DNA from 4 places in the Mesorhizobium sp. Arg314 genome. Region 3 is predicted to be linked to each of the others. Evidence: predicted binding sites of a transcription regulator. Region 3 holds the regulator's gene; each other region holds the start of a gene.
What was found. The regulator LexA, encoded in region 3, represses DNA repair genes until DNA is damaged. The targets are predictions, from matches to a motif close to TGTTCNNNNTGTGTTCNG.

Region 1: ACWGS9_RS13980 (ATP-dependent helicase) is a predicted target of LexA. The motif match lies at 3,636-3,653, and genes of this name have one in related genera.
Region 2: dinB (DNA polymerase IV) is a predicted target of LexA. The motif match lies at 3,983-4,000, and genes of this name have one in related genera.
Region 4: parE (DNA topoisomerase IV subunit B) is a predicted target of LexA. The motif match lies at 1,761-1,778, and genes of this name have one in related genera.

Annotation. Positions count from the first base shown of each region.
Region 1 covers NZ_JBSKBP010000011.1:31,534-38,978, forward strand. Annotated here, with positions in the region: gene ACWGS9_RS13975 (ABC transporter permease) at 1-900, shown strand, start outside; gene ACWGS9_RS13980 (ATP-dependent helicase) at 929-3,595, opposite strand; gene ACWGS9_RS13985 (glucose/quinate/shikimate family membrane-bound PQQ-dependent dehydrogenase) at 3,836-6,151, shown strand; gene ACWGS9_RS13990 (hypothetical protein) at 6,165-6,602, opposite strand; gene ACWGS9_RS13995 (dienelactone hydrolase family protein) at 6,801-7,445, shown strand, end outside.
Region 2 covers NZ_JBSKBP010000003.1:251,778-259,222, forward strand. Annotated here, with positions in the region: gene ACWGS9_RS05210 (hypothetical protein) at 1-27, shown strand, start outside; gene ACWGS9_RS05215 (SDR family oxidoreductase) at 50-754, opposite strand; gene ACWGS9_RS05220 (patatin-like phospholipase family protein) at 1,074-2,333, opposite strand; gene dinB (DNA polymerase IV) at 2,654-3,916, opposite strand; gene ACWGS9_RS05230 (cupin domain-containing protein) at 4,235-4,615, opposite strand; gene ACWGS9_RS05235 (polymerase) at 5,133-5,366, shown strand; gene ACWGS9_RS05240 (hypothetical protein) at 5,439-5,675, shown strand; gene ACWGS9_RS05245 (TadE/TadG family type IV pilus assembly protein) at 5,680-6,897, opposite strand; gene ACWGS9_RS05250 (pilus assembly protein TadG-related protein) at 7,148-7,445, shown strand, end outside.
Region 3 covers NZ_JBSKBP010000002.1:286,867-294,311, forward strand. Annotated here, with positions in the region: gene lpxB (lipid-A-disaccharide synthase) at 1-114, shown strand, start outside; gene gltA (citrate synthase) at 191-1,519, opposite strand; gene gltX (glutamate--tRNA ligase) at 1,701-3,125, opposite strand; gene ACWGS9_RS03525 (ComEC/Rec2 family competence protein) at 3,229-5,703, shown strand; gene lexA (transcriptional repressor LexA) at 5,757-6,491, opposite strand; gene kynU (kynureninase) at 6,953-7,445, shown strand, end outside.
Region 4 covers NZ_JBSKBP010000020.1:74,027-81,471, reverse strand. Annotated here, with positions in the region: gene ACWGS9_RS21200 (type II and III secretion system protein family protein) at 1-643, opposite strand, end outside; gene cpaB (Flp pilus assembly protein CpaB) at 672-1,589, opposite strand; gene parE (DNA topoisomerase IV subunit B) at 1,844-3,898, shown strand; gene ACWGS9_RS21185 (FUSC family protein) at 3,939-6,050, shown strand; gene ACWGS9_RS21180 (hypothetical protein) at 6,052-6,327, opposite strand; gene ACWGS9_RS21175 (nucleotidyltransferase family protein) at 6,505-6,840, opposite strand; gene ACWGS9_RS21170 (DUF2336 domain-containing protein) at 6,899-7,445, opposite strand, start outside.

The DNA.
Region 1 (7,445 bases), on a different contig from region 3:
ATAGTCATGATGGCGGTGTTCATGATCGCCAACCCGACGGTCTTCACCACCTGGTATCTCTACAGTTCGGTGCTGACGACGCTTCCGGTGGCGCTGTTCGTGGTGGTGCCGCTGGTCTTCGTCGTCACCTGCGGCGAGATCGACCTGTCGTTCCCGGCGACGATGGGCTTCGCCTCCTGGGTCTTCGCGCTGGTGGTGCAGGCCGGCTACGATCCGTTCCTCGGCATTGCGGCGGCGCTCGTCACCGGCACGCTGCTCGGTTTCCTCGTCGGGTCGCTGGTGGTCTATGGCGGGCTGTCGTCGCTGATCGCCACGCTCGGCATGAATTTTTTGCTGCGCGGCCTGATCCAGATCATCAACGAGGGCAAGTCGACGGCGCTGACCAGCCTTGCCGACAGCTGGGCTTACGCGATCTTCTCCAGCCAACTCTGGGGCATCCCGGTGCAGATCTTCTGGGCGATCGCTTTCGTCGTCTTTGCGGCGCTGCTCTACAACCGCCACCGCTTCGGCGCGCAGGTCAAAGTGGTCGGCGACAATCCCGACAGCGCCAAGCAGATGGGCATCGACGTCAAGCTCGTGCGGGTGAAAGTGTTTGTCTTCACCGGCATAGGGGCGGCGATCGCCGGCACCTTCTCGGTGATGATCAACTTCACCTGGTGGCCGACGGCTGGAGACGGCTATCTGTTGCCGGTGCTGGCGTCTGTGTTTGTCGGCGGCACACCGACCTGGGGCGGCATCGGCACCGTCGTCGGCGGCGCGATCGGCGCCGTCACGGTGTCGTTCATCCAGACCGGTGTCGTAGCGGCGGGCCTGAGCGGCTTCTACGTCCAGTTCTTCAACGGGCTAATCATCATCCTGTCGCTGCTCGGCCACAAGTGGAACCAGGCACGGTATCGGTGAGGGGCTATGATTTGCGGGCGGCGGCCGCTCAAACCCCGACAACAAACCCGTCGAGCACGCGTTTCTGGCCGGCCTTGTCGAAGTCGATGGTGAGCTTGTTGCCGTCGATCGCGGCAATGTTGCCGTTGCCGAATTTCTGGTGGAAGACGCGGTCGCCGACGCTGAAGGCGGACGGCGTATCGGCGACCGATTTGGCGACCAGCTCGCCTTCGATGGTGCGGCCTTTCACGCTGGTGCGGCCGGCGCCGTAGCCGGAGTCGGTCTCGCCATAGCCGATGCGCTCGACCTGGTGGCCGGAGCGGGTGCCCCAGTTGCGGTCGGTGGCCTCGGTGCGGTTTGCCTGCGCGCGCTGCCAGCCGGGCGTCGCATAGGTGTTGGAGAAGCTGCCCTGATCCTTGGCGCCGACATTGTCGAAGCGCGAGGCGCCATAGGGGTTCTGCCGGCCGCCACCGCCGCGGCCGGAGGCGAATGAGCCGCCACCATAGGGATTGCCGTAGCCGCCGTAGCTACTGCCGCCATCGGCGACATCGACATGCGTTTCCGGCAACTCGTTGACGAAGCGCGACGGGATCGTCGATTGCCACAACCCATGAATCTGGCGGTTGGAGACGAACCAGATGTGCAGGTTCTTCTTGGCGCGCGTCAGGCCGACATAGGCGAGGCGACGTTCCTCCTCGAGACCCGAGCGCCCACCTTCATCCAGCGCGCGCTGATGCGGAAACAGGCCTTCCTCCCAGCCGGGGAGAAAAACCGTCTCGAATTCGAGACCCTTGGCCGAATGCAGCGTCATGATGCTCACAGCATCTTGCGACTCGCCCTGCTCAGCCTCCATGACCAGCGCGACATGCTCGAGGAAGGCGCGCAGCGACTCGTACTCCTCCATGGAGCGGATCAGCTCTTTCAGGTTTTCCAACCGCCCGGGCGCTTCCGCCGAGCGGTCGTTCTTCCACATGTCGGTGTAGCCGCTTTCCTCCAGGATGGTCTCGGCGAGCTCGGTGTGAGGCGTGGCTTCCAGCGCCTTCTGCCACCGCTCGAAATTGGCCGCGACCTCGCGCAGCGCGGCGCGCGGCTTCGGCTTCAGCTCGTCGCTTTCGGCGAGCGAGGCTGCGGCCTCCAGCATCGGGACGCGCAGCGCGCGCGCCGTGTCGTGAATCTGGCGGATGGTGGCTTCGCCTAGGCCGCGCTTCGGTACGTTGACGATGCGCTCGAAGGCGAGGTCGTCGCCGCCGTTGGCAACGACGCGGAAGAAGGCCAATGCATCGCGGATTTCCAGGCGCTCGTAGAAGCGCGGGCCGCCGATGACGCGGTAATTCAAGCCCAGCGTGATGAAGCGGTCTTCGAAGGCGCGCATCTGGAAGGACGCGCGCACCAGGATCGCCATGTCGTTGAGCTTGTGCCGATTGCCTTGTCTATCGGGGCGCTGATAGGCCTCGATGGCGTCGCCGATGGCTCTGGCCTCTTCCTCCGAGTCCCAGGCGGCATGGACATGCACCTTGTCGTCCTCGGGGTCGTTGCGGTCTGTGAACAGCGTCTTGCCGAAGCGGCCCTCATTGTGGGCGATGAGATGCGAGGCCGCGCCCAGTATGTGCGCGGTGGAGCGATAGTTGCGCTCCAGCCGAATGATGGTGGCGCCCGGGAAATCCTTGTCGAAGCGCAGGATGTTGTCGACCTCGGCGCCGCGCCAGCCATAGATCGACTGGTCGTCATCGCCGACGCAGCAAATATTCACGCTCACGGGCTGTTCCGCGCCTGCCGGCGCGGGCCCTCCGCGGGGGCCTCGCAACGGCTCGGACGCCCGGTCGGGCTTGCGGCCTTCGGCCGAATGCGAATCCGCCTGCGTTGAGGATCGACCAGCGCTCGGCCGCTGGGCCAGCAGGCGCAGCCACATGTATTGGGCGGTGTTGGTGTCCTGGTACTCGTCGACCAGTATGTATTTGAACTTGCGGTGATATTCCTTCAGCACGTCCGGATAGGCGCGGAAGATGCGAATCGGATGGTAGAGCAGGTCGCCGAAATCGCAGGAGTTCAGCGTCTGCAGCCGTTCCTGATAGGCCTTGTAGAGCTGGCGACCCTTGCCGTTGCCGAAACTGCGCGCATCGCCTTCGGCAATCTCGTCTGGGCCGAGGCCCTTGTTCTTCCAGTTGTCGAGCATCTGGGCGAAGGTCTTGGCCGGCCAGCGCTTGTCGTCCAGCCCTTCGGCCTGGATCAATTGCTTGATCAGCCGCACCACGTCGTCGGTGTCGAGGATGGTGAAGCCCGATTTCAGCCCGGCAAGCTCGGCGTGGCGACGCAAGAGCTTGACGCCGATCGAGTGGAAAGTGCCGAGCCAGGGCATGCCCTCGACATTTTCCTCGCCGATCAGGAGGCCGATGCGCTGCTTCATCTCGCGCGCGGCCTTGTTGGTGAAGGTGACGGCAAGAATTTCTGAGGGCCAGGCCTTTCTGGTGTTGAGGATGTGGGCGATGCGCGTGGTCAGCACCCGCGTCTTGCCGGTGCCGGCGCCGGCCAGCACCAGAACCGGGCCTTCGGTCGTTTCGACGGCGAGCCGCTGTTCCGGGTTCAGGCCCTTCAGATAATCGGGCGCGCCGTTCTGGCCGCTGCGCGCCGCCATGGCGCGCGCGGCTATGCCGGACGGGGCCGCGGGCCGCGCATTCGGTTCATCGAAAAAAGGCATGTCCTCGGAAAAGCCCGACATCGCCCCCGAATGTAGTGATTCGGGGGCGAAAGACCAGAACTGTCTACGTTTTGTTCTAGTTTCGCGTGTCCCGGACCAACTTGACAGCCGGAGCGGGCAAGGGAAAGCTGGCGGCAGGGCAGGGACGGCGTGCCGTCGCCTGGGCGGCTTTATCTTTATTTGACGCAATTCCGGACGGAAAACCGCTTCACACGTTTCCTGGAATTGCTTGATGCGCGCAACAGTCGAAGGAGCACCGTCTTGGCTGTCACCATCACCTCCCTCGTCCTCTTCCTCGTCGGTCTCATTCTGGGCGGCGGCGGCGTCTGGCTCGCCGTGCTGGGCGGCAGCTGGTACTACCTGATCGCCGGCCTGGTTTTCCTGATCACCGCCTGGCTGCTGTTCAGGCGCAGGTCGACATCGCTTTGGCTCTACGCGCTGTTCGTGCTCGCCACGCTGTGCTGGGCGGTTTGGGAAATCGGCTTCGACTGGTGGCAGCTCGGTCCGCGCGGCGGCATCATCGTGCTGATCGCCTTATGGCTGCTGACGCCATGGGCAAGGCGCGGCTTGACCGGTCCTGACGGGCGCGCGCCGCTGATCCTTGCCGTGCTCGCCTCGCTGGCCGTGGCCGGCTACTCGATGACCGCCGATCCCAAGGATATCGGCGGCACGCTGGGCACCGAGAAGGTGGCCACGGCGGCCAATCTCGGCGGCGACATGCCGGCCGGCGAGTGGCACTTCTACGGTCGCACGCCCTTCGGCCAGCGCTATTCGCCGCTCGACCAGATCACGCCGGACAATGTCGCCAAATTGCAGCCTGCGTGGACCTATCGCACCGGCGACGTGAAAGGTCCCGACGATATCGGCGAGACAACCTATCAGGTGACGCCACTCAAGATCGGCGACGCGCTGTTCATCTGCACGCCGCATAATTTCGCCATCGCCATCGATGCCGCGAGCGGCAAGGAGAAATGGCGCTACGATCCGAAGATCAAGCTGGATCCCAACCGCCAGCACCAGACGTGCCGCGGCGTGTCCTACTACGCCGACGCCAAGATCGCCGCCGGCCAACCCTGCGCCGCGCGCGTCTATCTGCCGACCTCCGACGCGAGGCTGATCGCGCTCGACGCCGCGAACGGGCAGGTATGTCCGTCCTTCGCCGAGGGCGGCACGCTGAACCTGATGGCCAACATGCCCTATCCGAAGCCTGGCTACTACTATTCGACGTCGGCGCCGCTGATCATTGGCGGCAAGATCATCGTCGGCGGCGCGGTCAACGACAATTATTCGACCGAAGAGCCGTCGGGTGTCATCCGCGCCTATGACGCCGGCACGGGCGCGCTGTTGTGGAATTGGGATTCGGGCAATCCGGATGTGACGACGCCGCTGCCCGCCGGGCGAACCTACACGCACAACTCGCCCAACATGTGGTCGACGGCGAGCGCCGACGAAAAGCTCGGGCTGCTCTACGTGCCGCTCGGCAACCAGACGCCGGACCAGCTCGGCATGGGCCGCAGCGCCGATGTCGAGAAATTCTCCTCCTCGATCACCGCGCTCGACCTAAACACCGGGCAACTGCGCTGGGTGCGGCAGACCGTGCATCACGATCTGTGGGACATGGACGTGCCGGCGCAGCCGACGCTGGTCGACATCACCACGGCAAGCGGCGTGGTGCCGGCGCTGGTCGGGCCGACCAAGCAGGGCGATCTCTACGTACTCGACCGGCGAACCGGCGAGCCGATCATTCCGGTCAAGGAAGTGCCGGCGCCCGGCGGCGCGATCGAGGGCGACCACGCCTCGCCGACACAGCCGGCCTCCGACCTGTCCTTCAATCCCAAACCGCTGACCGGCGCCGACATGTGGGGCATCACCATGTTCGACCAACTGGCGTGCCGGATCGAGCTGACGAAGCTGCGCTATGAGGGGCGCTACACGCCGCCCTCGCTGCAGGGCTCGCTGATCTATCCCGGCAATTTCGGCGTCTTCAACTGGGGTGGCGTCGCGGTCGATCCGGTGCGGCAGGTGATGTTCGGCATGCCGACCTACCTCGCCTTCACCTCGAAGCTCATCCCGCGTGCCGACGTGCCGCCGCCGGGCGACAATACCAAGGGCAGCGAGCAGGGGCTGAACCGCAACGAGGGCGCGCCTTACGCGGTGGTGATGGGACCGTTCCTGTCGCCGCTCGGCATTCCCTGCCAGGCGCCGCCCTGGGGCTATGTCGCCGGCGTCGATCTCAAGACCGGAAACATCGCCTACAAGCACCGCAACGGCACCGTCTATGACATGACGCCGCTGCCGCTACCGCTCAAGGTCGGCGTGCCCGGTATCGGCGGGCCGATGATCACGGGCGGCGGCGTCGCTTTCCTGGCCGCCGCTGTCGACGATTATCTGCGCGCCTATGACCTCACCACCGGCAGGCAGCTCTGGCAGGCGAGGCTGCCGGCGGGCGGACAGTCGACACCGATGACCTACACGGTGGCCGACGGCCGCCAGTTCGTCGTCATCGTCGCCGGCGGCCACGGCTCGGTTGGCACCAAGCCGGGCGATTACGTGATGGCCTACACGCTGCCTAAGTAAGGAAGCGCAAGCTTCAAAGCCCGAGATGGCCTCTCAGGCTGGGCACCTGATCCAGCACCTGGTTGGTCAGGTCAGGGCCGGCGGCGGCTTCGGCCTGCTTGATCAGGGTCTCGCCGGCCTGCCGGATCTGCGCCATGTCGAGACCGGACGCCTTGAGGGCGGCGACGCCGTTGATCAGCGCGCCGGCCTTTTCGCCGAGCACGCCGCCAAGCGCGCCCTGCAGCGACGACAAAAGGCCGCCGCCCGAATTGGCTGCCGCGCCGGCGGCCATCACATCATATTTCTGCGCCAGCGCGTCAGCGCCGGGGATCTGGGCGAAGAAAGACGAAACGCTGGCGCCTTCGGCCTCGTGCTCGAGCACGGAAAAAATGGTGCCGACAACCTTCTCGGTGGTGGGCTCATCAAGTCCTGCTTTTTGCGAGACGGTGTTGACGATGTCCTGGACATTCATGGCATTCCCCTTTTCGTCGATCAGACAAAGCTGCACTGACAGCTTTGCTTCCTAATGTGACAGCACCATCAAGGCTTCGGAAATGACCAAAATGTGATGGGCGAGCCCCGGCTCGCCGGATCGTCATCCGGGCGTGACTGGACCGTATAAATCTCGACCCTATCTTGCGGATCGACCCGCCAATCGTCGAGGAGAGCCATGACCGAACCCGTTGCCAAGCCCGTCGTCACGCGGCCCATCATCACTCAGCCCTTGATTACCCAGGCGATGATCGACGCCTATGACGGGTATACGCATCTGACGCTCGATAGGCGCCGCTTCATGGAGCAACTGACGAGGCTGGCGGGCTCGGGCGCGGCGGCGGCCGCGATCGCGCCGATGCTGGCAGCAAATTCCGCCGAGGCGGCGATCGTCGCCGAGGACGACAGCCGGGTGAAGGGCGAGGACATCACATATCCCGGCAGCGGCGGCGAGATGAAAGGCTACCTAGTCAGGCCGGCCGATCAGTCCGGCAAGCGCGGCGCCGTCATCGTCATCCACGAGAACAGGGGCCTCAACCCGCATATCCGCGATGTCGCCCGGCGCGTGGCGCTGGAGGGGTTCGTCGCCTTGGCGCCGGACTTCCTGTCGCCCCTTGGCGGCACGCCGTCCGACGAGGACAAGGCGCGCGACATGTTCACCAAGCTCGATGCCGCCCAAGTCGCGGCCGACGGCGTGGCGACGGTCGCCTACCTCAAGAGCCTCAAGGACGGCAACGGCAAGGTCGGGGCGGTCGGCTTCTGTTGGGGCGGCGGCGCCGTGAACCAGCTTGCTGTCCATGCGCCCGACCTCAGCGCCGGCGTC
Region 2 (7,445 bases), on a different contig from region 3:
GTGCTCAATTCGCGCAGACCCGGATGATCCGAGGCGGCGCTTCCTTATCTCACACCGCCCTTGTGATGCCGCCGTCGACGCGGATGTTCTGCCCGGTGATGTAGGCGGCCCCTTCCGAGGCGAGGAACGAGATTGTCGCGGCGATCTCTTCCGACGTGCCGTAGCGCTTCATCGGGACGCTGCCGCGCCGCTCTTCGGTCGCCGGCAGGCTGTCGATCCAGCCGGGCAGCACATTGTTCATGCGGATGTTGTCGGCGGCATAGGTGTCGGCGAAGATCTTGGTGTAGGCGGCAAGCCCGGCGCGCGCCACGGCCGAGGTCGGGAACATCGCGCTCGGCTCGAACGCCCAGGCGGTCGAGATGTTGATGATGACGCCCGATCTTTGGCTTTGCATAACCGGCGTCACCAGCCGGGTCGGGCGCACGGCGTTGAGGAAATAGGTGTCGATGCCCTTGTGCCAGTCCTCGTCGCTGATCTCGATAATCTGCGCGCGCGGCCCGTGGCCGGCACTGTTGACCAGCACGTCAATGCGCCCCCAGCGCGCAATCGCGCCGTCGGTGAGGCGCTTCAGATCGTCGTTCGACTGGTTGGAGCCGGTGACTCCGAAGCCGCCGAGTTCCTTGCCCAGCGCCTCGCCCTTGCCGGAGGAGGACAGCACGCCGACCTTGAACCCGTCCGCCGCCAGCCGCTTCGCCGCCGCGGCCCCCATGCCGCTGCCGCCCGCCGTCACCAGAGCTACTTTTTCACCTGCCATGTCGCTGTCCACTCGCTGGAATTGTTGAAAGCGCCTCTGTTAGCATGGACCGGGCAGGGCACGAACGGGTTTGGATTGCGCCAACGAGGGCTGGTGATTGGCGAAAGCCGCGGAACTGCCGATCTCCCCCCTTGCGGGGGAGATGGTCGGCAGACCAGAGGGGGGTGCTGTCCCGCCGACATATTGGCATTTATCCATGCCTCCAACTACCGGTAGGCTGGCATCCAAGCATTGCCCGCGCCGCGTTCCGTCACACCCCCCTCTGTCCTGCCGGACATCTCCCCCGCAAGGGGGGAGATTGGCGGTTCGCGCGCCTCGCTCAAACCTTGAACATACTCATCACCATCTTCGATATCTTCGCGCAGCGGCCGGGCTTCACATCGCCCGCTTTCAGCGGCACGCCCTTGCCGGCGGCCACCGCCGGCTCGAACCAGCCGCGCAGCGCCTGGTCGGTGGCTGAGTAGCCCCAGTTCACCAGATCCACCGTCTCTTCGCGCCCCAGGAAATGCAGCGAGGTGCCGATATCCGCCGGCTGGGTGGCGGCGGTCTGCACGAAATTCGGCTCGCTCGCGTCCGGCTTGCTGGCGATCGACCAGAAGACGCCCCGCGTCGACGCGTAGTCGGGCCGCGTCGCGTCGTTGGGCAGGCCGCTGTCGTCGGCGTCCTTGGCCGCCTGGAAACGCGCCACCAGATCCCGGCGCCGCAGCGAGCGCACCTGGTTGTCGGTGGTGTCGAGCACGCGTTTCAGCTGCGAGAACCAGTTCCGGTAGCCCGCGTTCGAAGCCTGCCAAGGCGCGCCGGCATCGCTGACCAGCAGCCAGCGGCAGCGTTTCAGCGCCGGCTCGATGCCGTGATTGTCATAGACGCCGCCATCGGTGAGCACGGCGCGGCGCGGCGGCACCGGCGGACCGACGCTCGGGTCGAGCTTGTCGTTGTTCCGCGCGAAGGGCGTGAGGTCGAGCCGCAGTGGCGACAGGAAAGGCGGGAAGGCCGAGGAGGCGGCCACCGCGGTCGCGACCGGCAGGTCGGCTTGGTATGCGACGCCGATGCGGTAGTCGGCGATATAGCGCCGCGACAGCCGAAACAGCGAGCCGGTGCCGAGATTGCTGGAGCAGAACACGAACCAGGGCTTTTCCGGCAGGCTTTTCAGCATCGGCCTCGAGCCGTTGAACAGGTGCCGCTCGTAGCAGGCGGCGACTTCGCGCGCCGCGCTCGATAACGGGTTGAACAGGCCCTTAAAGATCGACGGCGCGTCGAGGAAGACCTGCGAGAATTCCAGGATCCTGTCGAGATAGATATCGAAGTTGGTGGCGACGCCGTCGACAAATTTGAAGCGCGGCCAAAGCACCGCCAAGAGCCCGGCCGCGATCGAGCCGCCCGAGACCGAGCTCACCATGTCGAGTTTCTGGAGCAGCCCAGCCTCGTTGAGGCGGCACAGAGCGCCGGCGTGGAACAGCATAGCGCGGTAGCCCCCGCCCGACAGGCAGAGGCCGAGATCGTAGCGCTCGGCCTTGCCGTCGGTGCCGTCCATGCCAGCTGGCTGTGCCCCGCTATCCGGCGCTGCCGTTTCACTGGCCATGAATGACTCCGATCGTTCGGCTGGGGCGGGCTGGTTTCAGCGCACAATCCAGCCCAGCGCGGCCGTTCTGGCAAGCTGCGGAATCGCGGAATGTCGGGAGGTGTGCTGTTGATGGCGAAAGCGGCGAAGCTGCTGATCTCCCCCCTTGCGGGGGAGATGTCGGGCAGGACAGAGGGGGGTGTGAAGGAACACCACCTTTTTCGTGATACATCCCAACCGCAACGTTCCGCCACTGTATGTTGAGATGCTGGCGGGACAGCACCCCCCTCTGGCCTGCCGGCCATCTCCCCCGCAAGGGGGGAGATTAAGGGCTCCGCCCCTCACAGTTCCTTCTCGGCCAGTTCCCGGAACCCATCCGGCACCGAGCGTGTGCCCTCCAGCGCCACGGTGCCATAGCCGACCGCCTCCTTGCCGAAACGCTGGCGGATCTTGTCGATGGCGCGGTCGGCGCCGAAGCGGGCCTGCCCCTTGAGGCTGCCGGGCTTGAGCTTCTCATCGGCGAGGCCGAGCGGCAGTTCGAGCTGCAGCTCGGCATGTTCCTCCAGATGCGAGACGGAGATGGCGAGCAGCGAGATGTCCCGTTCGCCCGGATGGGCGACAAGCACGCCGCGCACCAGCTCCTCGGCGATCTCGGCCAGCATCGCGGTCGCCTGGATCGGCTGCTCCAGCGTCACCGAGCGAGTGACGGCGCGCAGATCGGCGAAGCGCACGCGCACCGTCACCGTGCGCCCGGGCCGATCCTTGGCGCGCAGGCGGCTCGCCACGCGGTCGGCCAGATGCAGCAGCGTCGGCACGAAGATGCGCGGCACCGCGGGCTTCCTGCCCAGCGCCGATTGCGCGCCGGCGGAATGGGCGCGGCGATGCGTCTCCAGCCGGCGCGGGTCGCGGTTCCAGGCAAGCGCGGCAAGCTTCTGGCCGGCGGCATGGCCGATCAGCCGCTCCAGCGCGCCGCTATGCGTGCGCGCCAGCTGCCCGATGGTCTCGACACCGATCTCGGCCAGCCTGGCCTTGGTGGCCGGGCCGACGCCCCACATCAACGTGACGGGCAGGTCGTGCAGGAAGGCGAGCTCGGTGCCGGGCTCGACCATCACCAGACCGTCGGGCTTGGCCACCTGCGAGGCGATCTTGGCCAGATGCTTCGTCTGCGCCACGCCGATCGAGATCGGCAGACCGAGCTCGGCCTTCACGCGCTGGCGGATTTTCCGCGCGATCTCTTGCGGAGGGCCAAACAGATGCGTGCAGCCGGCGACGTCGGCGAAGGCCTCGTCGATCGAGATGCGCTCGACCACCGGCGTGAAATCGTCGAGCACCTTGATCGCGGCGTCGCCGAGGCGCTGGTACTCGGAAAAATGGCCGCCGACGAAGATGAGCTGCGGGCAGAGCTCGCGCGCCCTGCGGCCGGGCATGCCGCCGCGCACGCCAAAGACCTTGGCTTCATAGGAGGCGGCCAGCACCACGCCGCCGCCGACGGCGATCGGCTTGCCGCGCAGCGACGGATCGAGCAATTGCTCGACCGAGGCATAGAAGGCGTCGAGATCGGCATGCAGGATGGTGGCGGCCGCTGCGGTGTTGGTGGCGGCCATCGCGCGCTCCCATGGCCATTTGTATGGCATTGCAGCATTAGCTGCATCTATTGTAAGGGGAATTGACAGAACATAAAGAGAACAAAAGAAGTTCTGTGTCAAGCCGCCACGCTTCAACGTGCAAAGTTTCCACAACCAGAAGATACACCCGCAGATAGTGCACAGGTAGCGCGCATAATCTCCCCCGGGGAGAGGTTGCCGCAGGCGACAAAGGGGCGCCGCGTGGCGACCCGTTCTTCGCTTAGGGGGTGCCGCAGGCTTTACAAGACAACCCCTCTGATCGGTTGCGACGTCTCAACTCCAGGGGCGACGTTTGCGCTATGCCGGCTTGGCGTATTGTTCGGCGCTCAGCACCTCGATGCACTGGAACGGCTGGTTGCCTTCCACCCAGGCGTCATGGCCGGGCGGGATGGTGTAGGAAGTGCCGGCCTCGAAGGTCTTTTGCGTGCCGTCGTTCAGCCGCACGGTGATCGATCCGGACACGACATAGCCGACATGCGAGACCTGGCAGCTGTCGGTCTTGACCACCGGCTTCACGCATTCGGACCATTTCCAGCCCGGCTGCATGTTCATCCGCCCGAGCGTATAGCCCGGCAGCCGGACGATTTCCACACGCGTCTTGGCGGGCGCGCGGACCTCGTCGGGATTGTCGTGCGATTTGGATTCGAATTTTGTCACGTTCGTTGCGACTTCGGCCATGGTTTCCCTCCCATGAGTGAAGCGGAGCCTGACGTTGCGATCGTCGGCGACCGCGACCGTATTCATACGCCTTGTTATGAGGAATTGCTAATATCAACAGGGCGGTCCCGAGGGTTTGCCGGGTGTCGCGGCCCGGTCTGAAGGTGGTCTGGCGGGGGCGGGCAATACTAGAGCCATTCCAGGAAAAGTGCGTAGCGGTTTTCCGTTCGGAATTGCGTCAAAACAAAGAGATAGAGCGGTTCGCCGATTTCGATGATTTCGATTCCGGGCAACGGCGGCCGAAAGCGTTTGTTCCGGGCCTCGGACGACGGTCCCGGGCCTTGTTCGGACTGAAGTCTCACCCGTCGAACGCAGAGGCCCGAGGCGTCGATTTCCAGGCAACAACAGCGGCATCAATTCATTGGCTAGCAAGCCGCCGGACAAAGTCCCTTCATCGGCGGTTGACCACGGCGTGCCCGCCATTCCTGCGATATGGCGGGCACTCCTTTCCCTGGAACCGCTCCTGGAGCTGCTGGCCGTGCAACCCGGCAAGATGATCGCGAACCTGTTTGCCACGCTGCTTCTGGCAGGCCTTGTCGGCGGCGTCTTCTTCGTCTTCGGCAGGCCGCTCTGGCCCGAGCGCGAGGCCAGGATGGTGATCGTTCTGCGCATCGATCCGATCGCGACCGGATCGGTGCGCAAGGCCTGCCTCGAGCCATGCCTGCCGGCCCGCTTCGATCTCAGGCTCGCGCCCGCCAGGCCGCCCGGGTGAAGTCGGGCGCGGGAACCAGTCCGCGCCTCACGCCGTTGATTGAGCGAAGGGATGACGCCGGCGGAGGCCGCCATGGATCATTTTGAACTCATCGATCTTCTGTGCGTCATCGACGCATGCGCGAGCGACCGTTCTGCCGGGCGCCTCGTGCCGATGTCGAAGGCTGTCGAGGAACTGCGCGTGCTGACCGGAGATTTCATCTCGTCGGACGAGGACGCGGCAAACGCCTTGACCCTGGTTGCGCTCGATCGGGGCTGCGCGGTGCTCTTCGACGAGCAAGCCGGCGCGGATATCGTGGACGAGTTGTGATTTCTCACCTCGCCAGGGTGATCATCCGTCCCGCATACATGTCCCGGTTTCCGAGTTCGGCCGTACAGTCCGACTTCACCGCGGAGTTCCCCGTCATTGCGACAGTGTCGCCGACCAGCCGCAGGCAACTGCCCTGGGCGTTCATGTCCGAATTTCCGGTGTAGGTGATGGCGGCGTCAGGGGCGTAGATGAAACCGCTCACCAGCGATCCGGATCCGCCGTTCAGCGTCAGCGCCTGTGTGTTGCCGTGCGCCTGGTAGATGGTGATGCCGGCGTATGGGCCGCCGGTCGGCGGCGAGAGGTTCACCTGCTCGTTGGCGTTGATGTAGAGTTGCGAGTTCTCCATCAGGAAGATCGTCACGCCCTGGCCGCTCAGGCTGCCGTTGCCGCCCGGCTTTATGGTGACGTTGCGCAGGATGTAGGTGCCCGGATTGAGGGTGATCTTTCCCGACAAGGTCTTGTCGCAATAGGTGCCCGGCGAGAGCGTCACCGTCTTGCCGTTGGGCACCGGCAGGCAGAGCGTGTAGGCGGGAGGAACGACGTCGGCCAGCGGATCGAACGAGGCATACTCGTTCTCGTGCGGCGCGCCGCAGGAGAGGGTGGCGCTGGGCGGCGTCAGCCCTTGCGTGCCGCCGACCGTCGAGACGCAGCCGGCGCTGACGATCGCCGAACCGCCCCGGTTGACGGCGTCGGCGGCGTCCGAATTGGCGGCGATGACGCAGGCGCTCATCGCCACATTGGTCGAGCCCTGCAGGTTGACCGCGCCGCCGGCGTGCTGATTGAGCGCGAGCACGCAGGCCTGCGCGCCGGGCTTGATCTTGACCGAGGCGGAGCGCGTCGCCTGCCAGGCCGGCATGCTGCTGAGGAAGGCCGGCCGGCTGATGCTCGACGACAGCGAAATGAAGTAGGCGCTCGGAGCGCCGCTCGCGCCGGCCTGGAAGGCGGCGAGGCTGCCTGATAATTCCTGCGCGTCGGCGGCGCTCATATTGGCCGCGAAGAAGGTCTGGCCGAGTTGCTGCACGTCGCTCGCCGACATGCTCGGCTGGTATTTCGTGCCGATCGCAAGGCCGGCCGCGTCGAGCGAGTTCTGCAACTGCGCGGCGTCGTCGCTGGTGCCGATCAGGTCGATGGAAGCTGCCAGGCCAAGCATCACCGGCACCATGGCGACCGCGGTCGCGACCGCGAAGTTGCCGCGCCTCGAAGCCCAAAACCGTCCGAACATGGAGCCCGCCCTCGTCGTATATCAGAGAGTGATATGCGCGCCGTCTCTACGGAGGATTTCCAAAAAAGATAAAATGCAGAACGCGCTAAAATATTAGCTTTTCCCGGTACTTAAGTCTTAAGTCCTAAGTTTTATGGGCCTTAAGTCCTAGAGTGCGCGGCGCAAGATGGGGACAGCGGCCCGCTGCAGTCCTACCGGCGCAAGTCGAGCGAAATAATTAGGCATTCCTTCATACGGCAATGATGACGTAATGGCTGGGATATCTTGGGTGCGCTCGGCCATGGCCTATTCAGGTCGTTTCTTCAGACATCTTTTTTCTCGGCTCGTCGCTCGACGCTTTTGCAAAGGCAAGGGCGGCAATGTCGCAACCATATTCGCGCTTACCTTGCCGGTCGTCGTGGGCGGCGCGGGGCTCGGTGTCGAGACGTCCTATTGGTATTATTCCAGTCTGAGGCTGCAGGCGGCAGCGGATGCCGCTGCCTATGCCGGCGCGCTGGAAAAGATCCAGGGATCCGACATCGCGACGATCACGGCGGCCGCCACGTCAT
Region 3 (7,445 bases):
AAGGCCGGCTTTGCCGAGATCGCCCGGCGCATGGCGACCGAGCGGCCCTCGGGCGAGATCGCCGCGGAAGTGGTGATGGGATGCATCAGGAGGGGAGTAGTGGGTAGTCAGTAGTCAGTAGTCAGTAGTCAGTGCGCTGCATTCACTGTTCAGCGCCGCTACTACTCACTACTCCCTATTCGCTACTCACTTACCTTTTCGCAATCGGCACGTAGTCGCGTTCCGTGGCGCCGGTGTAGAGCTGGCGCGGGCGGCCGATCTTCTGGTGCGGATCCTCGATCATTTCCTTCCACTGGGCGATCCAGCCGACGGTGCGCGCGACCGCGAAGAGCACGGTGAACATGGTGGTGGGAAAGCCCAGCGCCTTCAGCGTGATGCCGGAATAGAAGTCGACGTTCGGGTAAAGCTTCTTTTCGATGAAATACTCGTCGGTCAGCGCGATCTTCTCCAGCTCCATGGCGATGTCGAGCAACGGATCGTCCTTGATGCCGAGCTCGCCCAGCACCTCATGCGCGGTCTTCTGCATGATCTTGGCGCGCGGATCGTAGTTCTTGTAGACGCGGTGGCCGAAGCCCATCAGGCGGAACGGATCGTTCTTGTCCTTGGCGCGGGCGATGAACTCGGGAATGTGATCGACATGGCCGATCTCGCCCAGCATGTTGAGGGCCGCTTCGTTGGCGCCGCCATGCGCCGGGCCCCACAGGCAGGCGATGCCGGCGGCGATGCAGGCAAATGGATTGGCGCCGGAAGAGCCGGCAAGGCGAACGGTCGAGGTCGAGGCGTTCTGCTCGTGATCGGCATGCAGGATGAAGATGCGGTCCATGGCGCGCGCCAGCACCGGATTGATCTTGTATTCCTCGCACGGCACGGCAAAGCACATGTGCAGGAAGTTGGCCGCGAAGCCGAGATCGTTCTTCGGGTAAATGAAGGGCTGGCCGATATGGTACTTATAGGCCATCGCCGCGATCGTCGGCATCTTGGCGATCAGGCGCATCGACGCGACCATGCGCTGGTAGGGGTCCGAGATGTCGGTCGAGTCGTGGTAGAAGGCCGACAGCGCGCCGACCACGCCGCACATGACGGCCATCGGGTGCGCATCGCGGCGGAAGCCGGTGAAGAAGCGCGACATCTGCTCATGCACCATCGTATGACGGGTCACGCGATAATCGAAGTCGTCCTTCTGGGCCTTGGTCGGCAACTCGCCGTAGAGCAGGAGATAGCAGACCTCGAGGAAGTCGCCATGCTCGGCGAGCTGATCGATCGGGAAGCCACGATGCAGCAGGATGCCGGCATCGCCGTCGATGAAGGTGATCCCCGACTCGCAGCTTGCAGTTGAGGTGAAGCCCGGATCATAAGTGAAGGCGCCGGTGGTGCTGTAGAGCGAGCCGATGTCGATGACGTCCGGCCCGACCGTCCCGCTTCGCACCTTCAATTCGTGCGTCTTGCCGGCGAGTTCGAGCCTGGCGGTCGACTCGCGCGTTTTGCTGCCCGTTTCCAGTTTTGTCGCAGCTTCGCTCATTCTCAAACTCCTTTTGTAGCCTCATGCCGGCAAGGCAATTCCTGCAAACGACACGTCGAAGTCACCGGAATGCGCGAACTCGCCACCGCATTTTAGGAGGTGCGTGCCAGATTGGGCCAAGGCCTAATGTTGCACTGCGAAACACACCTTTCAATGCCAATCTTCTTGGGCCAGTTCGCTCCTAATCGATTTGATCTCCAATGCGCGCCAGGCTTTCCTGACGGCCCAGCACGGCAAGTACGTCGAACACGCCGGGCGAGGTGCTGCGGCCGGTCAGCGCGGCCCTGAGCGGTTGGGCCACGGCGCCGAGCTTATGGCCGGCGGCCTGCGCAAACTCGCGGATCGAAGCCTCCGCCGAAGCGGCGCTCCACTCGCCCTGGACAGAAGACAATGCGCCATGGGCACCGCGCAAAATCGCGCGCGCATCCGCGGTGAGCAGGCCCGACGCCTTCTCGTCCAGCGGCAACGGCCGCTCGGCGAACAGGAACGCCGCGCCGTCGACCAATTCCACAAGGGTCTTGGCCCGCTCCTTGAGGCCCGGCATGGCGGCAAGCAGTTGCGCCTTGCGCTTGTCTTCGAGCTTTGCCGCGAGCGCCGGACCGCCATCGAGATAGGGCAGAGTACCGACGAAGATATCGAACAGCGCCTTGTCGTCCATCTTGCGCATATGGACGCCGTTCAGCGCCTCCAGCTTGGCGAAGTCGAAGCGGGCCGCGCCCTTGTTGACGTCGCCGATGTCGAACCAGGCGATCATGTCCTTGATCGACATCACCTCGTCGTCGCCATGGCTCCAGCCGAGCCTGGCCAGATAGTTGAGCAGGGCCTCCGGCAGATAGCCCATGGCGCGATAGGCCTCGACGCCGAGCGCGCCGTGCCGCTTCGACAGCTTGGCGCCGTCGGCGCCATGGATCAGCGGGATGTGCGACATCGACGGCACGTCCCAGCCCATGGCGTTATAGATCACCGTCTGGCGCGCGGCGTTGGTCAGATGGTCGTCGCCACGGATGATGTGGGTGACGCCCATGTCGTGGTCGTCGACGACGACGGCATGCATGTAGGTCGGGTTGCCGTCCGAACGCAGGATGATGAAGTCGTCGAGATCCTTGTTGGGGAAGCGCACCTCGCCCTGCACGCGGTCCTGCACGACCGTCTCGCCCTCGGTCGGCGCCTTGATGCGGATCGCGCCCTTGACGCCTGCCGGCGCCTCGGAGGGGTCACGGTCGCGCCACTGGCCGTTGTAGCGCGGCGGCAGGCCTTTGGCACGGGCCGCCTCGCGCATCGCCTCGAGCTCGGCCGGGGTCTCGTAGCTGTAATAGGCCTTGCCGATGCGCACGAGCTGCTCCGCCACCTCGCGATGGCGCGGGGCGCGCTCGAACTGCGAAACGGCTTCGCCGTTCCAGGAGAGGCCTAGCCAGGTCAGTCCGTCGAGAATGGCAGCCGTGGCGGCCTCGGTGGAACGCTCGCGATCGGTGTCCTCGATGCGCAGCAGCATCGTGCCGCCGGTGTGCCTGGCATAGAGCCAGTTGAACAGCGCCGTGCGCGCCCCGCCTATATGCAGGTAGCCGGTGGGCGAGGGAGCAAAACGGGTGACGACCTTGTCGGACATGGAACTCTCGAAGAAGCACTGAAAAAATGCATGTTTCGCGCGGACTTCCACACGACCGGCGTTCATGTAGCATAGGCGGTCTGGGGCGCAAGGGGCAGACCCGATGGCTGGACATGGCCGGGGCGCGGAGGAGGGCGAGGGAACGACTGCTGGCGTCAGCGAACGCCTGATGTTTACCCATGCCACGCCCGCTGAAGAAGCGCCGGTTTCGCTTCCGGAATTCCGTCCACCAGCCGAGCTTTTGCCACCCGGTGACGGTGCGCTGCAGCCAGCCTCGCCGGCAGGCACCGTCAGCCGGATCCGCAAACAGCTTGGCCGCGTTTCGCTTCCTGCGCTGCGCCGGAGCATTTCCGTCGCCGCCGCGACCGAGCTCGATCGCGGCGTCGGCTTCCTGCTGGTGCCGGTCTTCCTTGCGGCCGGCGTCATCTATTACTTCTCGCTAGGCACCGAGCCCGACCTCTACAGGCCGCTTGCGGCGGTGGCTCTGATGGCCGTCTGCGCGGCGGTCTCGCGTTCCTGGCAGAGAACGCACCTTGTCTTCATGGCGAGCCTTTTCTGCGCGCTCGGCTTTCTTGCGGCCAAGGTCGAGACCTGGCGGATGGCGACGCCGATGCTGGGGTCCGAAATCCAGACGCGGCTGACCGGCCGCCTCGTCACCGCCGAAGCAATGGCCAATGGCCGCGTGCGGCTGACCATCGATCTCATGTCCACGGAGCATCCGACACTGCGTTACGCACCGGACCGCGTCAGGCTTTCGGCGCGCAGGATCCCGCCCGACATGACGGCCGGGTCGATGCTGACCGGCTATGCCAAGCTGCTACCGCCGACGGGCCCGGTTCGGCCGGACAGCTACGACTTTTCCTTCGACAGCTATTTTGCCGGCATCGGCGGCAGCGGCTTTTTCCTGGGCGACCCAAAGCCGATTGCGCCGGCTCCGACTGCGCCAATGGGGGCACCATTCGGCGCACGCATTGCATCGGCCATAGAAAACGCGCGGGAGGGGATTGCCGATCACATCAGGAGCAGCATCGGTGGTCCCGAAGGCGAGATTGCAGCGGCCCTGATCGTCGGCGTGCGCGCCGGGATTCCGGAGCCAATCAACGAGTCGATGCGACGGACCGGCATCTACCACATCATCTCGATCTCCGGCCTGCACATGGCGCTGGTCGCCGGCACGATCATGGTCCTGCTGCGCAGCGCCTTCGCGCTGTTTCCGGACTTCTCGTCGCGCCGACCGGTGAAGAAATATGCCGCGGGCATCGCGCTGGTCTCGATCGCCGCCTACCTCGTGATCTCCGGCATCGTGGTGGCGGCCGAGCGAAGCTTCATCATGCTGGCCGTCATGCTTGTCGCCGTGCTCTTCGACCGCGCGGCGCTGACGATGCGCAACCTGGCGATCTCGGCCATCGCCGTCATCCTGGTCTCGCCGCACGAAGTGGTGGGCCCAAGCTTCCAGATGTCCTTTGCCGCCACCGCCGCCCTGGTCGGCGCTTACGCCGGCTTTGCCGATTATCGCGCCGGTAAAGCGACCGCGCCGCCGGCAAAACGCTCGTTCCTCGGCTTCGTATCGCGAAAACTGGCGGTTGGAGTGGGTGGCGCCGCGATGACGTCGCTCATCGCGGGCAGCGCAACATTGCTGTTCGCGATCTGGCACTTCCAGCGGGTGTCGCCGCTCAGCCTGCTGGCCAATCTGGCCGTCATGCCGATCGTCTCGCTGATCGTCATGCCGTTCGCCGTGTTGAGCGCGCTGGCCATGCCCTTCGGCTTCGACGGTCCTTTTCTCTATGTGATGGGCAAGGGCCTGACGGCGATGATCGCCATTTCGGCATGGATTTCCGAGCGCTCGCCGGTCGACGCAGTCGGGTTGATCTCGATCCAGTCGGTGCTGCTGGCGACGATCGCGCTGGTCATAGCGACCATGGCCACCACCTGGCTAAGGCTTGTCGCCGTCCCCTTCGCGCTCGCCGCCCTGCTGGCCATTCCGCATGTCCGCACGCCGGATGTGCTCATCTCCGAAGACGCGCATCTGGTGGCAATGCCGATCGGCGGCGGCGAGCTTGCCATCAACCGCGCCCGTTCCAACGAATTCACCACCGACAATTGGAAACGGGCGCTGAAAGCCGAGGAAATCGTGCCGCCGGAGACATTCGCCAAGGACGCTCTCGACATCGCCGATCCCGTCGACCTGCCGCCTGGCTCGCCCTTCTACTGCACCGGCGACCTCTGCATCGGCCGGCATCCCTCCGGCGCGATCGTCGCGCTCGCCGAAAACCGCGACAGCGCACGGCCGTCCTGCGGCTTTGCCGACCTTATCGTCATCAACGACGCCACGGCCTACAATCCCTGCCGCGATCCGCGCGTGCTTGTCGTCACCAAGCGCCAGCTGGCGCGCGACGGCAGCGCCGCCGTGTTCTTCGATCGGCAAGCGGCCACCGCGCGGCCCGCTATTCGCTACGCGGTCGAAAAGCCATACCGGCCCTGGCACGAGCAGCGGAAATACGCTCGCGAGGCGAGGGGCCTGCCGCCTTATAAAAAGCCTGAGAGGATGGGTGCCAAGCCCCCGCAACCGTCTCAGTAGATCGTAACGCAATTCCGAACGGAAAACCGCTGCGCACTTTTCCTGAAAATTGCTCAGTAGCGGCGGATAAGGCCGACCAGCTTGCCCTGGACCTTGACCCGGTCCGGCCCAAAGATGCGGGTCTCGTAGGCCGGGTTGGCGGCTTCGAGCGCGATCGAGGCGCCCTTGCGGCGGAAGCGCTTGAGCGTCGCTTCCTCATCGTCGACCAGCGCCACCACGATCTCGCCCGGGCTTGCCGTGTTGGCATTGCGGATGATGACGGTGTCGCCGTCGAAGATGCCGGCCTCGATCATCGAGTCGCCCTTGACTTCCAGCGCATAGTGCTCGCCGCCCGTGATCATGTCCGGCGGCACCGTGATCGAATGCGTCTGGTGCTGGATGGCGTCGATCGGCACACCGGCGGCAATGCGGCCCATCACCGGAATGGATACCGCCGAAACGGCGTCGTCATCATTGCTTGGCGTCGGCGCTCGCGAGGACGTCGCCGGCTTGACCTGGCGGCTGAGATTGCCCTGGCCGCCCTGGATGACGCTTGGCGAAAACTTCTTCGCGGCATTCAGGCCAGGCGCGATCGAGTCGGGCAGCCGCAAGACTTCCAGCGCGCGCGCCCGGTTCGGCAGCCGGCGAATGAAGCCGCGTTCTACCAGCGCCGTGATCAGCCGATGGATACCGGACTTCGAGGCAAGATCGAGCGCCTCCTTCATCTCGTCGAAGGATGGAGGAATCCCGCTCTCCTTCAGGCGTTCATGGATGAACATCAGGAGTTCATGTTGTTTGCGCGTCAGCATTGGCGGCCCCCACGGGTTCTGAAACCAGAATCAGAAAAACAAACCCAGAACAAACACTATCTGTTCCAGTTGTGTTCCGCAACCGTTTAAAGTTTAATGAATTTGTTAAGGCCGCCGAAACAATGTTGCATCCGATGGTGCCCTGGCCGCCGCTAGCCGGGCGGCGACATTGATTCCGCTCGATTTTGCGGCTCGTCCTTAAGCTGAAACGTGAGGTGGCATCATCACGAAAGTGCCGGGTGAGATCGCGCCGACTCCTCGGTGCGCGTGCTGCACCGTGAACGAAACGAACCCAAAATGCCAACCTCGGCGGTTTTCCGGTTCACAGTTTTCGCCGTCTATGGACCAGCTAACATAGGACGAAAGGTTCTTGCCCTGCCGCCGACGGTGGTGAGACAACCGCTTGGCCGCCTGACGATGTAGTGCGAGCGGCGCCGGGTCGAAATGGAGGCGGTAGCACAATGAGGGGAATTCCTGATCTGGCCGAGATCGAGGCAATGGATGCCGCTGATCCGCTGCGCGCCATGCGCGGTCGCTTCGTCTTGCCGGAAGGCGTCATATACCTTGACGGCAATTCGCTGGGCGCTGCTTCGGTCAACGTCTTCAACGAGGTCGAGACGGCCGCGAAGCAGGAATGGGCGCAGGATCTCATCCGTGCCTGGAACACAGCCCGCTGGTTCGACATGCCTGTCGGGCTGGGCGACCGGCTCGGGCGTCTGATCGGCGCCGCGCCGGGCCAGAGCGTGGTGTGCGACACGACCTCGATCAACATCTACAAGGTCCTGCACGCGGCACTTGCAACGCGGCCCGAGCGCTCGGTGATCGTTGCCGAAGGCGACAGCTTTCCGACCGACCTCTACATGGCGGAAGGGGTGGCCTCGACGCGGCCGGGCACGGTGCTGCGGCTCGAAGGTGTCGATGCCCCGGCGATCGAAGAGCTGGTCGACGATCGCG
Region 4 (7,445 bases), on a different contig from region 3:
GGCCGTAGGCGAAATTGGCAGCGTATTTGACGCCGAGATCCTGACCGGCCTGGCGGTTGATCTCGACGAAGCGGACGTTGAGCTGCACCTGCTGCGACGACGAGATGTTGACCGAGTTGATGACCTCCTCGTTGCCGGAAAAGCGCGACGCGATCTTGCTGGCCTTGTCGGCGGCGACAGCATCATCGGCCTCGCCCGACAGCACGACGCGGCCGTTTGCCGATCCGACCTTGATCTTGGCGTCGGGCACGCTGGCGCGGATGGTGCTGGCCAACTGATCGGTGTCCAGCGTCACCTCGATGTCGATGGTGCCGACAAGCTGCTTGTTCTGGTCGAACAGGGCGATACCGGTGGTGCCCAGGTTGTTGCCCAGCACATAGAAGGACTTGTCGGTCAGCGGGTTGACGTTGGCTATCTCCGGGTCGCCGATAACGATCTGGTAGAAGGCAGCGCTCGTCATGATCGTCTTCGGCTTGCCCTTGGCCACCTTGATAGAGGCGTTCTTGTTCGCCGAGACATAGACGATGTCATTGTCCGCCCTTGCCTGCGTGGCGAAGCCAAGCATTGCCAGCGACACCGCCAATGCGATCGCGCCAAGAGGGCGCCATCCTCCGGTCGTCCGAAATGCATCAAACCCAAACATCTTGACCTGTCCCGCCGGTCCCCACCGGCTATTGCTGCAATTCCTGCGGCGGTTCCCGCGAAGGAACCTTGTATTCCTCGACCTTGTCGCCGCGCGTCACGATCACCGTCTTGAATTTCGGCTCGTCGGACTCCTTCGTCACCGCCTTGACCAGCGAGGCTGCGCTTGCCTGCGCGTTCGCGGCAACCGAGCCGCCGAAAGACGAGATGGTCGTGAGTCCGCTTTTGCTGGCGCTGGCGTCGGCTGCCGAACGCAAGGACAGCGACAAGGTGCCGACGGTACGGGCAAGCGCCACTTTCTGCGCGCCTTCGTTGGTCACCTCGATGGTCACGGAATTGGCGACCTGCGGCTCGGTCTTGCGCTCGTCGGCGCCCTGTCCGACCGAAAGCACCTTGGCGTCGGAGACGACGATCTCGGAGGTGACGGTCGAGCCGGCAGCCCCTTGAGCATTCTTGGACACTTCCTGGATGTCTCCCGCGTCACGTGTCAGAACGACGTCGACGCGATCTCCCGGCGTGACGAAGCCGCCAACGCCGGCGATCTCATCGGTGCGGATGGTGACGGCCCGCATTCCCGGCGACAGCATGTTGGAAAGGGTGGCGCGGCCGTTCGGCCCCGACAGCTTGGTGAGCAGCACCGGTTCGTTGACCTCGATCGGCGACAGCACGACCCGGCTGCCGTCGGCGAGCAGCTTGTCGATGGTCGGGAAGGCACCTTGCGGCAGGGAATCCTGCGGCCACGGGATCTCGGCGAGTTGCGCGCGTCCGAGTTCCATGCCGTAGCGCAGCGGCGCTTGAGCCACCACGATGGTCTTGAACTCAACCTTCGGCTGCGGCGCGACGACAGTGACCACCTTGGTCTCGGTCTCAGCCTTCGCCTGGCTTTTGACCCAGAAATCCGCGGCAAAGATCGAGATCGCGCCGAAAACGGCGGCGATGCCGATCATGGTTATGGCCCTGCCCCTCACAACGAAACCCCTGACGCCCGTGGTCTTTTGTTAGTTGGGCCTCACGCTAGGCGTTAATGTTAAAGAATCAGGAATCCCGCGGCGCCCGATTCGCCCTATTTCGGCCGGCTTGGTTATCGAATGGTTTTGGAATAAGAGACAGTTTGATCCCTGAACGGAACAGGAACTCGTTCGCCCGCCAAAAGCGTGGCAGTATCGGCGACTGATTCGCATTACCGGACGCTAGGCCCAGCATGGACGACAGCAACGACCTCTTCGGCAAGATGGAAAAGCCGGCACAGCCGGTGCGCGCGCCGTCGCGCCCCGCCGATCCGCTCGTGCAGGCCGCGAAGCGTTCGAGCGCCGCCCGTGACGGCAGCGAAAGCTATAGCGCCGCCGATATCGAGGTGCTGGAAGGGCTTGAGCCGGTGCGGCGCCGTCCAGGCATGTATATCGGCGGCACCGACGACAAGGCGATGCATCACCTGTTCGCCGAGGTCATCGACAATTCGATGGACGAAGCTGTGGCCGGCCACGCCACCTTCATCGACGTCGAACTTTCCGCCGACGGCTTCCTGACCGTCACCGACAACGGCCGCGGCATCCCGGTCGATCCGCATCCGAAATTCAAGAAGCCGGCACTCGAAGTCATCATGACGACGCTGCATTCGGGCGGCAAGTTCGATTCCAAGGTCTATGAGACCTCCGGCGGCCTGCACGGCGTCGGCGTCTCCGTCGTCAACGCGTTGTCCGACCATCTCGAGGTCGAAGTCGCGCGCGGCCGTCAGCTCTACCGGCAGCGTTTTTCGCGCGGCATCCCGGTGAGCGGTCTTGAGCATCTCGGCGAGGTCCACAACCGCCGCGGTACCAGGACGCGCTTCCATCCCGACGAGCAGATTTTCGGCAAGGGCGCCGCCTTCGAGCCGGCCCGGCTCTACCGTATGACGCGCTCGAAGGCCTATCTGTTCGGCGGCGTCGAGATCCGCTGGACCTGCGATCCGTCGCTGATCAAGGAAAAGGACCAGACGCCGGCCAAGGCCGAGTTCCACTTTCCCGGCGGCCTGAAGGATTATCTCAAGGCGACGCTCGGCGACGAGTTCCAGGTCACGCGCGAGATTTTCGCCGGCAAGAGCGACAAGCAGGGCGGCCACGGTTCGCTGGAATGGGCCGTGACATGGTTCGGCGGCGATGGCTTCCTCAACTCCTACTGCAACACCATTCCTACTGGCGAAGGCGGCACGCATGAGGCCGGCTTCCGCAACGTCTTGACGCGCGGACTTCGCGCCTACGCCGATCTCGTCGGCAACAAGCGCGCCTCGGTCATCACCACCGAGGACGTGATGATCTCGGCCGCCGGCATGTTGTCGGTGTTCATCCGCGAGCCTGAATTCGTCGGGCAGACCAAGGACAGGCTGGCGACGATAGAGGCGATGCGCATCGTCGAAAACGCCCTGCGCGATCCGTTCGACCACTGGCTGGCCGACAATCCGCAGGAAGCCTCGAAGCTCCTGGAATGGGTCATCGCACGCGCCGACGAGCGCGTGCGGCGCCGCCAGGAGAAGGAAGTCTCGCGCAAGAGCGCGGTGCGCAAGCTGCGCCTTCCGGGCAAGCTCGCCGATTGCACGCAAAACGCCGCGGCCGGCGCCGAGATCTTCATCGTCGAGGGTGACTCGGCCGGCGGCTCGGCCAAGCAAGCGCGCGACCGCGCCAGCCAGGCTGTGCTGCCGCTGCGCGGCAAGATCCTCAACGTCGCCAGCGCCGGCAACGACAAGCTTGCCGCCAACCAGCAGATCTCCGACCTGATCCAGGCGCTCGGCTGCGGCACGCGCTCGAAGTATCGCGACGAGGACCTGCGCTACGACCGCGTGATCATCATGACCGACGCCGACGTCGATGGCGCGCATATCGCTTCGCTGTTGATCACCTTCTTCTATCAGGAGATGCCGAACCTGATCCGCGGAGGCCATCTCTTCATGGCCGTGCCGCCGCTCTATTCGATCCGGCAAGGCGGCAAGGTCGGCTATGCCCGCGACGATGCCCACAAGGACGAACTGCTGCGCACCGAGTTCACCGGACGCGGCAAGGTCGAGATCGGCCGCTTCAAGGGCCTGGGCGAAATGATGGCCTCGCAACTCAAGGAGACCACGATGGATCCGAGGAAGCGCACGCTTCTGAGGGTCGATGTGAGCGACGCCGAGCAGGCCACCAAGGATGCCGTCGACGCGCTGATGGGCACCAAGCCCGAGGCGCGCTTCCGCTTCATCCAGGAGCGCGCCGAATTCGCCGAGACGGACGTGCTGGATATCTGATCGCCTGCTGGTCCATAACAGCTCCGGTACGGAGACGATTGTGACCTGGACGCGGTTGAAAGAACTTGTCGAGACACCGCTCCGCGGGCTGACGCAGCCGACCCGGTCGGACTGGATCTTCGCCCTGCGCACGGTTTCGGCGGGGCTGATCGCGCTGCTTGTTGCCTACGCGTTGAAACTCGACCATCCGCAATGGGCGATGATGACGGTGTTCATCGTCGCGCAGCCAGTGGCCGGCATGGTGCTGGCAAAGGGCTTCTACCGGCTGCTCGGCACGCTGGCCGGTGGCCTGGCCGCGGTCGGCATTACATCCCTGTTCGGCGCCGATCCCTGGCTGCTGGTCACCGTGCTGGCGCTCTGGATCGGCGTCTGCACGCTCGTCTCGTCATTGCTGCGCAACCCCGAAGCCTATGGCGCCGCGCTTGCCGGCTATACGGCCATGATCATCAGCCTGCCGGCCCTGGGAGAGCCGCATATTGTCGTCAACCTGGCGATCGCGCGGTGCGCCGAGATCGTGCTTGGCATCGTCTGCGCCGGCGTCACCAGCCGGCTGATCCTGCCGAAGCTCGCGGCCGATGCCATCATTTCCAGGCTGAAGCGCAGCATCCTCGACCTGGCCGAATATGCCGGCGGCGCCTTTTCCAGTGGCGATCCGGCAAGCCTTGCCGCGCTCCAGCGCAAACTGATCACCGACGCCCAGTCGCTCGCCGAAATGCGTACCTATGCTCGGTTGGAAGCGCCGAGCTTCGCCACCCGCGCCCACCCGCTGAGGCGCACGATCGGTCAGCTTCTGTGGGCGCTCTCGGCGGCGCGCACACTGCACAGCCATCGCGCGCCCAAGAATGCAGCGCTCATCCCGATGCGCCGTGACTTGAAAGCTTTCGTCGACGAACTGGCGGCGACACCTGGCGCGCTCGATGACACAGGCCCTTGGGTGGCGCGCCTCGACGCGATCGCGGGCAGGGCCAAGGAGATGCCTGCCCTGCCCAACTTTGCGGGCCCAAACGATACCGGCCTTAACGATACCGGCCCCAACGATACCGGCGAAGACAAGGTTGGCACCATCACCCGCCTCACCATTGCCGGCGATTTCGCCGAGGCGCTGAAGCAGGTCTTGCGCGGGCTGGACGCGCTTCGCTCGCCCATCTCCAGGAAATCGAACGAGCGAAGCCAGCCGGCGCTGGTCGTCCACCGCGATTATCAAGCCGCATGGCGCAACGCCGTGCGCGCCGCGCTCGCGACGTTGCTGGTGGCAATCTTCTGGTTGACGACCAAATGGTCGGAAGCAGCCGGCACCGTCATTCTCGTCGCCGTCGTCTCCAGCCTGTTCGCGGCGCGCCCCGATCCGGTGCAGTCCGCCTGGGGTTTCTTCACCGGCACACTGATAGCGCTGCCCTTCGCGTTCCTCGTCGGCCAGGTCGCGCTGCCGGCGCTGCCTGGCTTCGGTTGGTTCACGCTCTTCGTCGTGCCGATCATGGTGCCCGCAGCACTCGGCATGGCCAATCCGCGCCATGTCGGCGTCGCCACCGCTTTCGCCATCAACTTCCTCGCCTTCCTCAGCCCGCATCAGCAGATGATCTACGATCCCGGGCCGTTCTTCGCTGGCTCGGCCTCGATCCTGGTCGGCATCCTGATTGCCATCGGCGTCTTCATCGTCGTGCTGCCTGCCGATCCCTGGGTCACCGTAGAGCGCATCTCGCAGGCGATGCGCGAGGATCTGGCACGGCTTTGCCTGCATGAACGAATACCCAGGCGTTCCGCTTTCGAAAGCCTGGCCTATGACCGGATCAACCAATTGATGCCGCAGGTGCAGCGGACGGGCCGCAAGGGCGACCCTATTCTTGGCGGCAGCATCGCCGCCGTCACCGTCGGCCTGGAGGTGCTGCGGCTGCGCCACGCGCAACTGAACTCCGCCGTCCCGCACGAAACAGTCGAATCCGTCGGCAATTTCCTGCGCGGCCTGGCGCGCGAATTGCTGTTTAGACGACCAGGCGAGCCGCAGACCGCGACCATCGCCGTGGCGCGGCACTATGCGGCCAGCATCGCCGAGCGCAGCGATCGGTTCGAAATGCTGCAGATCGCCGCCTCGCTGCGCATCATTGCCGCGGCGATGGAAGATTATCCGGATTTCTTTGCGAGAAGCCGGGGATAGCTTAATCCAAGCTCTGCGGCTTTCTCATCGGGGCGACTACCATGGCCGGCTTGGTATCATCCGCGAGGTCAACCTCGAAGTGGCTCGCAACCCGCACGATCAGTTTTGAAATGCCATCGATAGCTTCTTGAAGTTTTTGCTTATTCGGAGCCGGAGGTATCCGCCCCGACGGCGACGGATACCGAAAGGTCGTTGCATAGGCTTCCAGCCACAAGAAAGATTTCAGTGCAGGTTTCTCCGCATTGCCTTCCGGAAATCGCCTTATCACCTTATCCAACTGATGGCGTCATGACGCTCGATGTGAATGGCTTCGGATGTTGCCAGGGCTCGAATAACCTGCTCAAGCGCCTGCTCGCTCAGATAGGCAGTATTGCGGGAACCTGAGCCAGCCAGGACAAGTGCATCGCTGATGCACCCGTTCGCTAGCCGAAGGGCACTGGCTATGGTCCACTGATCAGACATCTAGCCGATAGCCGTTTCGGGCAATGTCATACGCAATCGTGTTCTTTGAGTCCCAGCTCGCTGCCAATTCGCCGGATTTCGTGGAAAGGATTGTAGCGGGAATACCGATTTCGTTCTTAATTGCCCAGGCTACCAACGGATCAAGCAATTCGGGCTCCGCATCATCTGGCAGGGCAACGAGAATGTCCCAGTCGCTATCCGGACGGCCGTCTCCGCGCGCTCGGCTACCGAACAGCCAGATAGACTCCGGATTCAAGCGGACTTTGATCGCATCAATCAAAGGTTGAATTTCGACCGGAACACTTCGCATCTTGGAAAGATTGCCCATCACTCAGACATAGTACCAGATTTTCAAGGTACAACGCCATCGTGACACATCGAACTGGCTAGGCCGCAGCGATGGCCAATGCATGGCCGCGCGCGTTTTCGCGCAAGGCGTCGAGATGGATCGACTTCACCAGCCCGGCAAGATCGCCCTCGGCGGATTGGCCGCCGAGTTCCTTCAACATCAGCCAGCTCACTTCCTGCACGCCGGCGACACGCCGGCCATTGGCGACCTCGCGCCAGATCTTTAGCGCGCGCAGGATGATGGCATGTGTGGCAGGTGCAAGTCCGGCGCTGCGGAACAGCGCCTGCAGCGCAACGTCATGCCCGCCGGCGAGAAGCGCCGTCACCCGCTGCTCGGACTGTTGGGCGAGCGCCACCAGCGCCGAGCCGAAGAAGTCGACCTTGCCATGCGCGATGGTGCGGATGATGAAGCTCGCAGTAAGGTCGCCGCGCAGTCTCAGATGCTCGATCAGCGCTGCATGCTCTTCCATGCGCGTCCCCTCGATCAGCGTCACCGAGGCCTTCACGCAGGCGTCGCGCATCACGCGATCGGCGCGCGCGGCACCCATCATCGCCAGCACCAGCGGCGAACCTTTCAGCGTTTCG